3 regions of the Cupriavidus sp. LA-1 genome follow, and region 2 is predicted to be linked to each of the others. Evidence: predicted binding sites of a transcription regulator. Region 2 holds the regulator's gene; each other region holds the start of a gene.

Region 1 (4,276 bases), 1.7 Mb from region 2:
GCTGGCTGGTCCTGCTGGAGTCGTTCTGGGCCGTCGGCACGATCCTGCTCGCCATTCTTGCGCTGATCGCCGTGTCGCGAGGCGATGGTGCCTGGCGGCTGATCTTCCTCGTCACGGGCGTCCCCGCCCTGGTCGGCGTGGTCTTCCGGTTCTTTGTTCCCGAGTCTCCGCTCTACCTGAATAAATCGGGACGCTCGGCCGAGGCGCGCGCGGTGCTTCAGCGTGTCGCCACCGCCAATCGCGTTGCCGTGGAAATTGGCCACCTGGAGCCGCAGCAGATGGAGCGCAAGTCGGTCTTTGCGCTGTTCGAGGCCGGATGCCGGCGCCGCACCATCTGCCTGCTGGCCGCCTGGGCATTGATCTCGATCGCCTACTACGGCGTCTTCGTTTATCTGCCGGTGAAGCTGGCTGGACAGGGCTTTGGCTTCATGCGTGGCCAGGTCTTCCTGATCCTGCTCGCGCTGGTCCAGCTGCCCGGGTTCGCGCTGGCCGCGCACGGCGTCGAGCGCTGGGGCCGCAAGCCGACCCTGATCGGCTTCCTGCTGCTTAGCGCGGCAGGCTGCATGCTCTACAGCCTGGGCCAGTCCACTGCGCTGGTGGTCGGCTCGACCCTGCTGATGAGCTTCTCGCTGCTCGGTACCTGGGGCGCTCTCTATGCCTTCACGCCTGAGGTGTATCCGACGGATCTGCGGGCCAGCGGGATGGGCACTGCCGGTGCGATGGCACGCTTTGGTGGCCTCTTCGCGCCTTCCATCATTGCACCGATCATGGCCAGCCAGTTCACCCTGGCCCTGGCGCTGCTTTCGTCATTTCTTGCCGTGGCGGCGATCGCCATCTTCATGGTGGATATCGAGTCGAAGAACCGCGCGCTGGACTAGAGCACAGCACCATCGAGTCCGTCGGCGGTCCCAGCAGTCGGGGGGCCCGCCGATGGCGCTGGCCTGGTGGGTTTCGCAGGGCCACAGGCAGGGCGGCCGGCTTCCATTACAATCCGGCTGCAACGGCGCGGCGCGCTGGTCCACCCGACCTCGCCGCCCGCCTCACCCGCTTGTCCCTATCCCGCCGAGCTCTCGCCGCCAGCCATGAAACAAGATCCGCGCTTTCCCAACCTGTTCATCCTCGACCACCCGCTGATCCAGCACAAGCTTTCGCACATGCGCGACAAGGAAACGTCGACGCGCACCTTCCGCGAACTGCTGCGCGAGATCACGCTGCTGATGGGCTACGAGATCACCCGCAACCTGCCCCTGACCACGCGCCGCATCGAAACGCCGCTGGTGGAGCTGGACGCCCCGGTGATCGCCGGCAAGAAGCTGACCATCGTGCCGGTGCTGCGCGCGGGCGTGGGCATGAGCGACGGCCTGGTCGAGCTGATCCCGTCGGCGCGCATCGGCCATATCGGCGTGTACCGCGACGAGCAGCACCGCCCGGTGGAATACCTGGTGCGCCTGCCCGCGCTGGAAGACCGCAGCTTCATCCTGTGCGATCCGATGGTGGCCACGGGCTATTCCGCCGCGCACGCGGTGGAAGTGCTCAAGCGCCGTGGCGTCAAGGACGAGGCCATCACCTTCGTCGCGCTGGTGGCGGCCCCGGAGGGCGTGGAAGTGTTCCAGAAGGCGCATCCGGGCGTGAAGCTGTTTGTCGCCTCGCTGGACAGCCACCTGGACGGCGATGCCTATATCGTGCCAGGCCTGGGCGATGCGGGTGACCGGCTGTTCGGCACCAAGAACTGAGTCCCGGGCCTTGCGCGGGCTTGACCGGCCTCAATAGGCCGCGCGCCGTGGCTCCCTACACTGACGGCAGGCGCTGGCGGTTCTCCGCCGGCACATGCCGTCAACTCACAGGGAGCCAACCATGGAAGCCATCAAGATTCTGTTCAGCACCAGCACCGGCCTGATGAGCCTGGGCGTGATCGTCTTCATCATCGGCATGGGCTGGTTCTTCGCGCGCTTGTTCGCGCGCAAGATGCGCGAGGACGCGGCGGCCGCCAAGGCGCAGCAACCGGTGCAGCGCCGCTAAAAAAAAAAGCCGCATCGCGCGGCCCTTTCTGTCAATCCGGGTCTTTTACTTCTTCTTGCCCAGCAGGCTCCCCAGCACCCCGCGAATCAGCTCGCGGCCGACCTGCGAGCCCACCGTGCGCGCGGCCGACTTGGCCATCGATTCCAGGATCGAATCGCCGCGGCCGGTCTTGCCGGTGCCCTTGGTCAGCGTGCCGAGGATCTCGCCAGCCGTTCCCAGCCAGCCGCTGCCCTGCTCACCCGCGGGCTGCCCCGCCGGCGCGCTGCCAGCGCCCTTGCCATTGCCGCCCGCCGCCGCATTGCCGCGCAGCTTTTCATAGGCGGATTCGCGGTCAATGGTCTTCTCATAGGTGCCCGCCACCAGCGAGTTGGCGATCAGCTGCTTGCGCTCGTCTTCCGTGGCCGGCCCGATGCGGCTGCCCGGTGCCAGCACCCAGGCGCGCTCGGTCACGCAGGGCGTGCCCTTGGCGTCGAGGCACGACACCAGCGCCTCGCCCACGCCCAGTTCGCCGATGGCGGTTTCCAGGTCCAGCTTTGGGTTGGCGCGCATGGTGGTGGCCGCCACCTTGACCGCCTTCTGGTCGCGCGGGGTAAACGCGCGCAGCGCATGCTGCACGCGGTTGCCCAGCTGGCCCAGCACGGTGTCGGGGATATCGACTGGGTTCTGCGTGACGAAGTACACGCCCACGCCCTTGGAGCGCACCAGCCGCACCACCTGCTCGATCTTGTCGAGCAGCGCCTTGGGCGCATCGTTGAAGAGCAGGTGGGCCTCGTCGAAGAAGAACACTAGCTTGGGCTTGTCCAGGTCGCCGGCCTCGGGCAGCTTCTCGAACAGTTCGGACAGCATCCACAGCAGGAAGGTGGCGTACAGCCGTGGCGCGTTCATCAGCTTGTCGGCAGCCAGGATATTGACCACGCCCTGGCCCTGCTCGGTCTGGATGAAGTCTTCCAGGTTCAGCATCGGCTCGCCGAAGAACACGTCCGCGCCCTGCGATTCCAGGGCGATCAGCCCGCGCTGGATCGCGCCGATCGAGGCGGCCGAGATATTGCCGTATTCGGTGGTGAACTGCGCGGCGTTGTCCCCCACGTATTGCAGCATCGCGCGCAGGTCCTTGGCATCGAGCAGCAAGAGGCCGTTGGCGTCGGCAATGCGGAACACCAGGTTCAACACGCCCTGCTGGGTGTCGTTCAGCTCCAGCATGCGCGACAGCAGCAGCGGGCCCATGTGCGAGACCGTGGCCCGCACCGGGTGGCCCTTTTCGCCGAAAACGTCCCACAGCGTGGTCGGGCACGCGCCCCATGCCGGCTCCGGCAGGTTCAGTTCGGCCAGGCGCTGCTTGAGCTTGTCGGACGGCTGGCCGGCCTGGGAAATGCCGGTGAGGTCACCTTTGACGTCCGCCATGAAGACCGGGACCCCCAGGCGCGAGAAACCCTGCGCCAGCGTCTGCAGCGTGACGGTCTTGCCGGTACCCGTGGCGCCGGTGATCAGCCCGTGCCGGTTGCCCATCTGCGGCAGCAGCACCAGTTCATGTTCGGCGTTCTTGGCGATGAGGATGGGGTCGGCCATGATATTCGTGGGTTCCGTATGCGTCTGGTGGGATCTGGCGGATCCGGGCGGCGCGGGCAGGCCCGCGTGATAAAATCCTGGGCTGATTATAGCCAGCCGCCAGGCATATCCGTCACCTGGCGCGCGCTGTCCGAGGGCTTTGCTGCCCCGGCCACGGCGCGCATGGCGACCCCGCACAACATCACCGCAGATCACCGCATTCCGCTTCGGAGAGAATCATGGCCGGTCACTCGAAATGGGCCAATATCAAACACAAGAAAGCCGCCGCTGACGCCAAGCGCGGCAAGATCTGGACCCGCCTGATCAAGGAAATCACCGTGGCCGCCAAGCTTGGCGGCGGTGATGTCGACTCCAACCCGCGCCTGCGCCTGTCGATCGACAAGGCCATGGACGCCAACATGCCCAAGGACAACATCCAGCGCGCGATCCAGCGCGGCGTGGGCGGCATGGAAGGCGCCAACTACGAAGAAATCCGCTACGAGGGCTACGGCCTGGCCGGCGCGGCGATCATCGTCGACTGCCTGACCGACAACCGCACCCGCACCGTGGCCGAAGTGCGCCATGCGTTCTCCAAGCACGGCGGCAACATGGGCAACGAGGGTTCGGTGGCGTTCATGTTCACCCACTGCGGCCAGTTCCTGTTTGCCCCCGGCACGCCCGAAGACAAGCTGATGGAAGCCGCGCTGGAAGC
Region 2 (4,276 bases):
ACGGATCCGGGGCACCGGAGATTTTGGATACAGCGGTGCGAAAGCCACCGCCATCTCATTGCGCAGCGAGCCGGATACCTGCTGTATCCAAGCCGTGCACTTCCCTTTCTTTGCATCGAGTTGCCGGGTCGTTCCGGCAGGAGATCGTCCGCACGCCGCCATGAACCGGCCAGCGGACCTCTTGCGTCGCGCATCCGCACACTACGGACGTCGCTGTCAGCGAACTGAACGCCTCGGACGCAAGAAAAAACGGGTATCGGGAGCTAGGCCGGCATCTACAACACCACGGTGCCAGCCGGACTTTTGAACCAGATCTTTTGAACCGGATGGACCGCGGGGGCGGGACGGGCATCGAAAACCTTCCGCTTCCCTTGTCCTGAGCGCGCCTTCTGGTAGGAAGGCCGCCTGGCGCTGCTCGCCGCTGCTTACCGCGGCCTGTCTGACTCCGCGCGATACCGCAATGTTGGCGATTGTATGGCATTCCCGCCTCTGCCTGCAACCATCATCCGTTGTCCAAGCGGCGCCAACGCCTCAGAAAAGTCCCAGACGGCATCAAAACACCAGACAGAACCCCTGCCCGGCCAGCGAATGTGGCAGCAGCACCGCTCGCGCAATACCAAGGCCGCCAAACGCCATCACCGCGAGGCCGGCCCCCAGCCGCACGCCGGGACGCCTCGACAGCAGCCGCAAATAGCCCGACAGCCCCGACAGAACCAGCAGATTCGGCAGCGTGCCGAGCCCGAAAACCCCCATGACCAGCGCCCCAGAGCCCGCGTTGCCTGCCAGCAGCGCCAGCGTCAGCGCGCCATAGACCATGCCGCAGGGTACCAGGCCCCAGGCCAGCCCTACCCCATAGCGCCGCGCCAGACCGCCGCGCGCCCGCACGAATGCCGGCATGCCGCCCGCCAGGCGGCCCAGCCGCCGCGCCGCGGCGGCACTGCCACGCGCTGCCAGCCGTTCCAGCCGGTTCACGCTAAAGGTACTGCCGTGCAGCAGGCGCCAGCCCGACCACAACAGCATCACGCTGCCCGCGCCGAACAGCCAGCGCTGCACCGGCAAGTAATCCTGCTTCCATGCCGAGGCGCCGGCGGCACCCAGCGCCGCGCCCAGCAGCATATAGGTCGAAATCCTGCCCATGTGCATCACCAGCAACTCACCAAGCCAGGCGGCGCGGCTGCGCACCAGGCTGACCGTCGCGGGCATCCCGCGCCGCTGTTCCACCGCCAGGGCCACGCCACCACACATTGCGGCACAGTGGACACCGCCCAGCAAAGCCAGCAGGAAAACGCTGATCAGCACTCCAAATGTCAATTCTGTCTCCCTGCAGGATCACATCGCACGTTAAAATGTACCAATCGCGCCCTCGCTGCCATTTCTAGCAGGTTCCAATTGCTCACCTCCATTCCCATTACCGAGATGTCGCCCCGTTGCTCCACTTGTGCGATGGGGCAGCTGTGCCTTCCGGTTGGCATGTCGCAGCAAGACCTCGCCAAGATGGACACGCTGGTGCAAGAGCGCATTCGCGTGCACAAGGGTGAAACCCTGTACCGCATGGGCGATCCACTCACCGCCGTCTATGCCATCCGCTTCGGCACGCTCAAGACCCACGTCACCACCGAAGACGGCCGCTCGCAGATTACCGGCTTCCATCTGCCCGGTGAAATCGTCGGGCTCGACGGACTCGGCGAGATGCAGCATGCCTCCGATGCCGCCGCGCTGGAAGATACCGAGGTATGCGTGGTCCGCATGAACGAGCTGCAATCGCTGTCGGCCGACCTGCCGTCGCTGCAGCAGCAGTTCCTGCGCCTGATGGGCAAGGAGATCACGCAAGACCAGCTCATGCTGGTCACGCTGGGTTCGATGCGCGCCGAGGAACGCCTTGCCGCCTTCCTGATCAACCTGTCGGAGCGGCTGTCGGCGCGCGGGTATTCGGCGTCCGAGTTCGTGATGCGCATGAGCCGCGAAGAAATCGGCAGCTACCTTGGGTTGAAGCTGGAAACCGTCAGCCGCCTGTTCTCCCGCTTTGCCGAAGCGGGCCTGATCCAGATCCGCCAGCGCCATGTCAAGCTGGTCGACATCGACGGCATCAAGCAACTCTACAGCCGCACTTGCTGAGCCATCGCCTCTGTCGGCGCCGCATGTGGCGCCGGCAGCGACGATGGCCGCGCCAGCCTCATTCCAGTTCGTCAGTATCGGCCAGCCGCGTCGGCATGGTGTAGAGCGTCAACCCGCTCGACAGCGCGCAGAACACCCAGGCCAGCAGAAAGCCGACGGTGTAGACCGACTCGCGCGACGATTCGATCGGGTGGCCGAAGAACTTCAGGTCACCGGGATCGACAACCGAAAAGACCGTCGCGGTCGCAAAGCCGGCCATCAGGAACCCCGGCCAAAGTACCCACATCAGCCAGCGCAACCTCATGGCTGCCTCGCTGTGGCAGGCCTGGGCGGCGTGGCCCCGGGCTTCTCCACCACCAGGCCATGGCGCGTCGCGCCCTGCACAGGCATGTCGGGATGCGTTGACGCCAGCCAGATCGTCACGCCGCACGCCACCATGGCCGCCAGCGGACCGCTCATCAGCAGCCACGGCCACGGCTCCTTCCACCACGGATTGCCTTGCTGATTCATCTTGCCCCCTTCGTCTTGGCGACTACGTCCGAGTCCCCTGGCTTCACAAATCGCGCGGCACGATAAAACTGGTGGATTGCCGGATTTCGGCATGCCCCCGCTCCGTGCCTTCGCTCGTTACTGTCACGCTGATCTTGTGCGTGCCCTGCGCCGCGGCCTCGACCGGCACGCGGATCCGGATCGGCAGCAACCGGTTGGAGGTCGGCGCCAGCAATTCGGCCTGCTTGTCGTACTCCACCGTCAGGTTCTTCAGTTCATCGCTGTCGGCGCTTACCCGGATCCGCACCGGCGCTTCGGTCGTGTTGATCAGCTGCAGGCGATAGACGTTCTCAATCCAGCGTCCTTCCACTTCCCGGCCGAGCGCGCCGCGGTCGCGGATGATGTCGACCTTCAACGGCGTGCGCAGCGCGATGGACGCCAGGAATCCGGCCAGCAGCGCGACCCAGATCACTGAATAGATGATCACGCGCGGACGCAGCAGCCGCTTGCGCGACGCCACGGCAGACAAGCCTTTGCGCATCGCGTTCTCGGACGTGTACCGGATCAGGCCGCGCGGGTAGTCCAACTTGTCCATCACCTGGTTGCAGGCGTCGATACACGCGCCGCAGCCGATGCATTCGTACTGCAGGCCATCGCGGATATCGATGCCCGTCGGGCACACCTGCACGCAGATGCTGCAGTTGACGCAATCGCCCAGGCCCGCCTTGTGGTGGTCGGTCTTGCGCGAGCGGCTGCCGCGCGGCTCGCCGCGGCCGACGTCGTAGGTCACGACATAGGTATCGCGGTCCACCATCACGCTCTGGAAACGCGCATACGGGCACATGTACTTGCACACCTGCTCGCGCATGAAGCCCGCGTTGCCCCAGGTGGCGAACGCATAGAACAGCATCCAGAACGCCTGCCAGGGCCCCAGCGACAGGGCCAGCACCTCGCCGCCCAGTTCACGGATCGGGGCGAAGTAGCCGATAAAGGTAAAGCCGGTCCAGAGCGCGATCAGCACCCACAGCAAGTGCTTGGTCGCTTTGATACGGAACTTGCGCAGGCTCCATGGATCGCCGTCGAGACGGATGCGCGCGATGCGGTCACCTTCGACCCGCCGCTCGATCCACATGAAGATCTCGGTGTAGACCGTCTGCGGACACGCGTAGCCGCAGAACAACCGCCCCGCGATCGCCGTGAACAGGAACAGCGCCAGCGCGGAGATGACCAGCAGCACCGCCAGGTAGATGACGTCCTGCGGCCACAGCACCAGCCCGAAGATATAGAACTTGCGCTCGCCAAGGTCGAACAGCACGGCCTGGCGGCCATTCCATTGGAGCCAGGGCGTGCCGTAGTAGATCAGCTGGGTCAGGATCACCAGCCAGACCCGCCAGCTGGAGAAGGCGCCCGTCACCGAGCGCGGATAGATCTTGCGGCGGACCTCGTAGAGCGTTTCGTCCGAGGTCTCGCCCGGCGCAGCGGCCGACCGTTGCAGGTCGGCCGCGCGGGCCCTTTCCTCAGTCCCGGGTGCGTTCATGGGCATGCTCTCCCGCGAGCCACCAGCGCCCGCTCACATGAGTCGTCGGTCATTTCCCGGCTCCGCCCCCGGTATTGGACAAACCCCAGACATAGGCGGTCAGCATGCGGATGCGCTCGGGGGTCAGGATTTCCT
Region 3 (4,276 bases), 1.4 Mb from region 2:
GGCCGCCACGGGCGTCGGGGAACGTCTCGCAACCGCCGCTTTTTGGCACTGGCTGGGGGGCTTTGGCGCTATAATCGCCAGCTATTTGCGTCAAATCGTGCCCGTCGCGCCGTCGACGCAACGAGTCGACCGGGATCAAGTCCGCGCGGCTGGTTGTAGGTGACAATCGGGCCCGGTCCGGGAGACAGTCCGAAGCGCGCAAATAGCAACAGACCCAAGTCAGGCAAGGGCCGCAGGGGAGCGCGGGCGGTCCGGATGGGGCCGGATAGTGGTCAGCGAAGGGCCACACCAGGGCCAGAAAAAGCAAGCCGAGCGTAAGCGGCCAGAAGGTTTCCTGCAAAACTGAGAGTTCTGTATGAGCGACGTCCACAACGAACACCCCGAGCACGAGTCTCCCATCAAAACCCCGAAGCAATTGATCGCAGTCGTGATCGCGGCGTTCCTGGTGCCGATCATCGTGATCATCCTGCTGGTCAACTTTGTCGGACACGGCTCTACGGAAAGCGCCGGAGCCGTCACCACGGCGGAGGCCGTCAACGACCGCATCAAGCCGGTCGCCTCGCTCGAAATCAAGGATGCCAACGCGCCGCGCGTCTTCAAGACGGGCGAACAGGTCTACAAGGAAGTCTGCGCCGCCTGCCACGCGACCGGCGCGGCGGGTGCGCCCAAGTACGGCAATGCCGGCGACTGGGGCGCGCGTATCGGCCAGGGCTTCGAGGGCCTGGTGAAGTCGCTGCTCAATGGCAAGGGCGCCATGCCGCCGCGCGCCGGCAGCACCCCGGACGACTACACCGATTACGAACTGTCCCGCGCCGTGGTCTACATGGCCGACGCCGGCGGCGCCAAGTTCCCCGAGCCGGCTGCGCCGGCCGCCGCGGCGCCGACGACTGCCGCCGCTTCTGAAGCCGCCGCTCCGGCTGCTGCGGCCGCGCCGGCCCCGGCTGCTCCGGCCGCCGCCGCAGCAGCACCGGCGCCTGCTGCAGCCGCGGCACCGGCTGCCCCGGCAGCTGCCTCGGCGGATGTCGGCAAGAAGGTCTACGAGCAAGTCTGCGCCGCCTGCCACGCGGCCGGCGTGGCCGGAGCACCCAAGTTTGGCGACAAGGCCGCGTGGGCGCCGCGCCTGAAGGAAGGCATGGATGCGGTCCACAACTTCGCGCTCAAGGGCAAGGGCGTGATGCCGCCCAAGGGTGGCTACGCGGGCCCGGACGCGGATGTCCTCGCCGCCGCGGACTACATGGCCAGCGCCGCCAAGTAAGCCGGCCCGCCGCAAACCCAAAGCCCGCGCAATGTGCGCGGGCTTTTTTTCGTCCCGGGTTCGTCCCCGCAGACTGCGCGGGTGCTACACCACGCGCGAGTAGCGCGGCACGATGCGGATCGGCTGCGCGCCATCGTTGGCGGCCTGGGCGTCATTGTCCGCGCGACGGGCGGCATCTTCGCGCAGGTAGCGGTCGAACACCATCGCCACGCGCCGCACCAGCAGCCGGCCCAGCGGCGTCACGGTGATGCGGCCGGGTTCGCGCTGCACCAGCCCATCCTCGGACAAGCGGCCCAGATCGGCCAGTTCCGCCGAAAACACCCGGTTGAAATCGATGCCGTGCCGCGCCTCGATCGCGGGCAGGTCAAGTACGCCGTTGCACATCAGGTCGCCGATGATCTCGCGCCGCAGGTGGTCGTCAGCGTTCATCGCCACGCCGCGTGCCAGTGGCAGGCGGCCCTGGTCGAGCGCGCCGTAGTACGCGTCGAGCGTGCGCGCGTTCTGCACGTAGCGCCCGGCGATCGCGCCGATCGCGGAGATGCCGAGCCCGACCTGGTCGTAGCCGGCATGCGTCGAGTAACCCTGGAAGTTGCGCTGCAGCCGGCCTTCGCGCTGGGCCACGGCGAGGTCGTCGTCGGGCAGCGCGAAATGGTCCATGCCGATATAGACGTAGCCCTCGGCGGTCAGCCGCTCGATCGTGGAGACCAGGATGTCGAGCTTTTCGCCCGCGGGCGGCAAGGCGCTTTCGTCGATGCGGCGCTGCGGCTTGAACACATGCGGCAGGTGGGCGTAGCTGTAGACCGAAAGCCGGTCGGGGCGCAGCGCCAGCACCTGCCCGATGGTGCGGCCAAAGCGCGCCGCGGTCTGGTGCGGCAGGCCGTAGATCAGGTCCAGGCTGACCGAGCGGAAGCCCAGCGCGCGCGCGGCATCGACCACGGCGCGGGTCTCTTCGAAGGGCTGGATGCGGTGGATGGCCTGCTGGACTTCGGCATCGAAATCCTGCACGCCCAGGCTGACGCGGTTGAAGCCAAGCTCGGCCAGCAGCGCCATGCGGGCATGGTCGACGCGGCGCGGGTCGATCTCGATCGAGTGCTCGCCGTCGCCCGCCAGCGCGAAATGCGCGTTCAGCAGCGCCATCACGCGGCGCATTTCGTCAGGGTCGAGGAAGGTGGGCGTGCCGCCGCCCCAGTGCGACTGGATCACCTCGCGGCGCGTGCCGAGCCGGTCGGCCACCAGGGCCATCTCGCGGCCCAGATAGCTGACATAGCGGGCACTGCGGCCGTGGTCGCGCGTGATGATCTTGTTGCAGCCGCAGTAGTAGCAGATGTTCTCGCAGAACGGGATATGCAGGTACAGCGACAGCGGTGCCGGCGCGTCGGCGCGGCAGTCGGCCAGCGCGTCGTGGTACAGCGACAGGTCGGGGCCGTTGTGGAAGCGGTCGGCGGTCGGGTACGAGGTGTAGCGCGGGCCGTTGCCGTCGATGCGGCCGGCCAGCGCGCGGAAGTCGGACAGGGCGCGGCGGTCGAGCGCAGGAGAAGTCATCGCGGACGCAGTCATGGGGGCGCAGGGGACGGGTGTGGAACGCCCCATCGTAGGACCGGTCCGGCGCCGGCGGTTTGACCGCCGTCAAGCGCGGACCTTGGCGCTGCCGGCCACGCCGGAACAGCGCGCTTGCGCACGTCACATTGGTGTCATGTGTGGCGGATATGCTGCGCGCCACCGCGGCCCGCGCGCTATCCGTCCCTGCCTCTGCGATGCCAACTTCCGACCAGACTCCCTTCCCCGCGCCGTACCTGACACTGCGCGCCAACCTGCCAGCACCGGCGCGGCAACGGCGCCGGCTGCTTGCCGTCGCCGGCATGGCGCTGACCCTCCCCGGCTGGCCTGCCCTGGCGCAGGCGCGCCGCACGGTGGTGGTCGGACACCTGCTCGACCGCACCGGCGCGCAGGCCGACCTGGCGCGCGACTACCTGGCCGGGGCCAAGGTCATGTTCGACGCCGTCAACGCGGCCAACGGCCCGGTGCGCATCCTGCACGTGGTGCGCGATGCCGACCCCGATCCGCGCCGCGCGCTGGCGCAGGCGGTGTCGCTGGCAGATACCGAGCATGCCGAGCTGCTGTTCGGCCCGGGCGACCGGCTGCTGCCGGGGCTGGCGGCATCGACCGAACTCTCGCGGCGCGGCGTGCAGATCGTGGCGCCGTGGTCAGGGCTGGCGCTGGCGGCCGACAACGTCTGGTTCACCCGTGCCGACTACCAGACCGAACTGGACGCGGCGGTGCGCCAGCTGCGCAGCTATGGGCTGACCAGTATCGCACTGGCCGTGGCGCCGGACTTCGCGACGCCCTCGCTGGCCCAGCTGGAGGCGCAGACCGGCACGCACGCGGTGCCCCTGGAGGGCAGTGGCGAGGCCGCCGCCCGGCGCATCGCCGCGACCCGTCCGGGCGCGGTGATCGTGGCCGGCGACACCCTCGCCTATGCCGGCCTGGGCCGGGCGCTGGCCGCGCAGGGGTGGTACGGCTTTCTGGTCGGCCTGTCGTCGGTCAGCGCCACCGTGGCGCGCGAGATCCTGGGCAGCGGCTACAACGGCGGCATGGTCCTGACCCAGGTTGCGCCGGGGCCGCAGCAGGCTACCTTGCGGGTGGTGAAGGAGCATGTGGCCCGCATGAAGCAGTACCTGGACGAGCCGCCGTCGGCGGCGACGCTGGCCGGCTATATCGGCGCTGCGTGGCTGGCGCGGGCACTTGCCGGCGCGCGCGCAGGCGGCCCGGCCGAGCTGCGGCGCGCGCTGCAGGGGCGTGTCGACGTGGGTGACTTCACGCTCGACTTCACCCACGGCCAGCGCGGCTCGCAGTACGTCACGCTGGCGGTGTCAGGCGCGCGGTAGGGACAGGCGCGCGCGCAGGCCGCCTTCGGGGCGGTTGCTCAGGATCAGCTCGCCGCCGTGGCGCGCGGCGATGTCGGCGGCGATCGCCAGCCCCATGCCGACCCCGCCGGTGGCGCGGCTGCGCGAGGATTCGACG

Evidence for each region. The regulator FNR, encoded in region 2, switches genes on or off when oxygen is low (the NO sensors DNR and NnrR bind a similar motif). The targets are predictions, from matches to a motif close to TTGATNNNNATCAA.
Region 1: ACZ5MJ_RS13895 (DUF3149 domain-containing protein) is a predicted target of FNR. The motif match lies at 1,754-1,767, and genes of this name have one in related genera.
Region 3: hemN (oxygen-independent coproporphyrinogen III oxidase) is a predicted target of FNR. The motif match lies at 2,872-2,885, and genes of this name have one in related genera.

The regions. Positions count from the first base shown of each region.
Region 1 covers NZ_AP031387.1:2,968,197-2,972,472, forward strand. The annotation lists gene ACZ5MJ_RS13885 (MFS transporter) at 1-878, shown strand, start outside; gene upp (uracil phosphoribosyltransferase) at 1,083-1,733, shown strand; gene ACZ5MJ_RS13895 (DUF3149 domain-containing protein) at 1,855-2,019, shown strand; gene ACZ5MJ_RS13900 (helicase HerA-like C-terminal domain-containing protein) at 2,065-3,585, opposite strand; gene ACZ5MJ_RS13905 (YebC/PmpR family DNA-binding transcriptional regulator) at 3,804-4,276, shown strand, end outside.
Region 2 covers NZ_AP031387.1:1,313,314-1,317,589, reverse strand. The annotation lists gene ACZ5MJ_RS06280 (sulfite exporter TauE/SafE family protein) at 553-1,311, opposite strand; gene fnr (fumarate/nitrate reduction transcriptional regulator Fnr) at 1,390-2,115, shown strand; gene ACZ5MJ_RS06270 (hypothetical protein) at 2,174-2,419, opposite strand; gene ACZ5MJ_RS06265 (hypothetical protein) at 2,416-2,625, opposite strand; gene ccoG (cytochrome c oxidase accessory protein CcoG) at 2,669-4,141, opposite strand; gene ccoP (cytochrome-c oxidase, cbb3-type subunit III) at 4,191-4,276, opposite strand, start outside.
Region 3 covers NZ_AP031387.1:3,980,618-3,984,893, reverse strand. The annotation lists gene ACZ5MJ_RS18575 (c-type cytochrome) at 356-1,255, shown strand; gene hemN (oxygen-independent coproporphyrinogen III oxidase) at 1,340-2,812, opposite strand; gene ACZ5MJ_RS18565 (ABC transporter substrate-binding protein) at 3,010-4,140, shown strand; gene ACZ5MJ_RS18560 (sensor histidine kinase) at 4,126-4,276, opposite strand, start outside.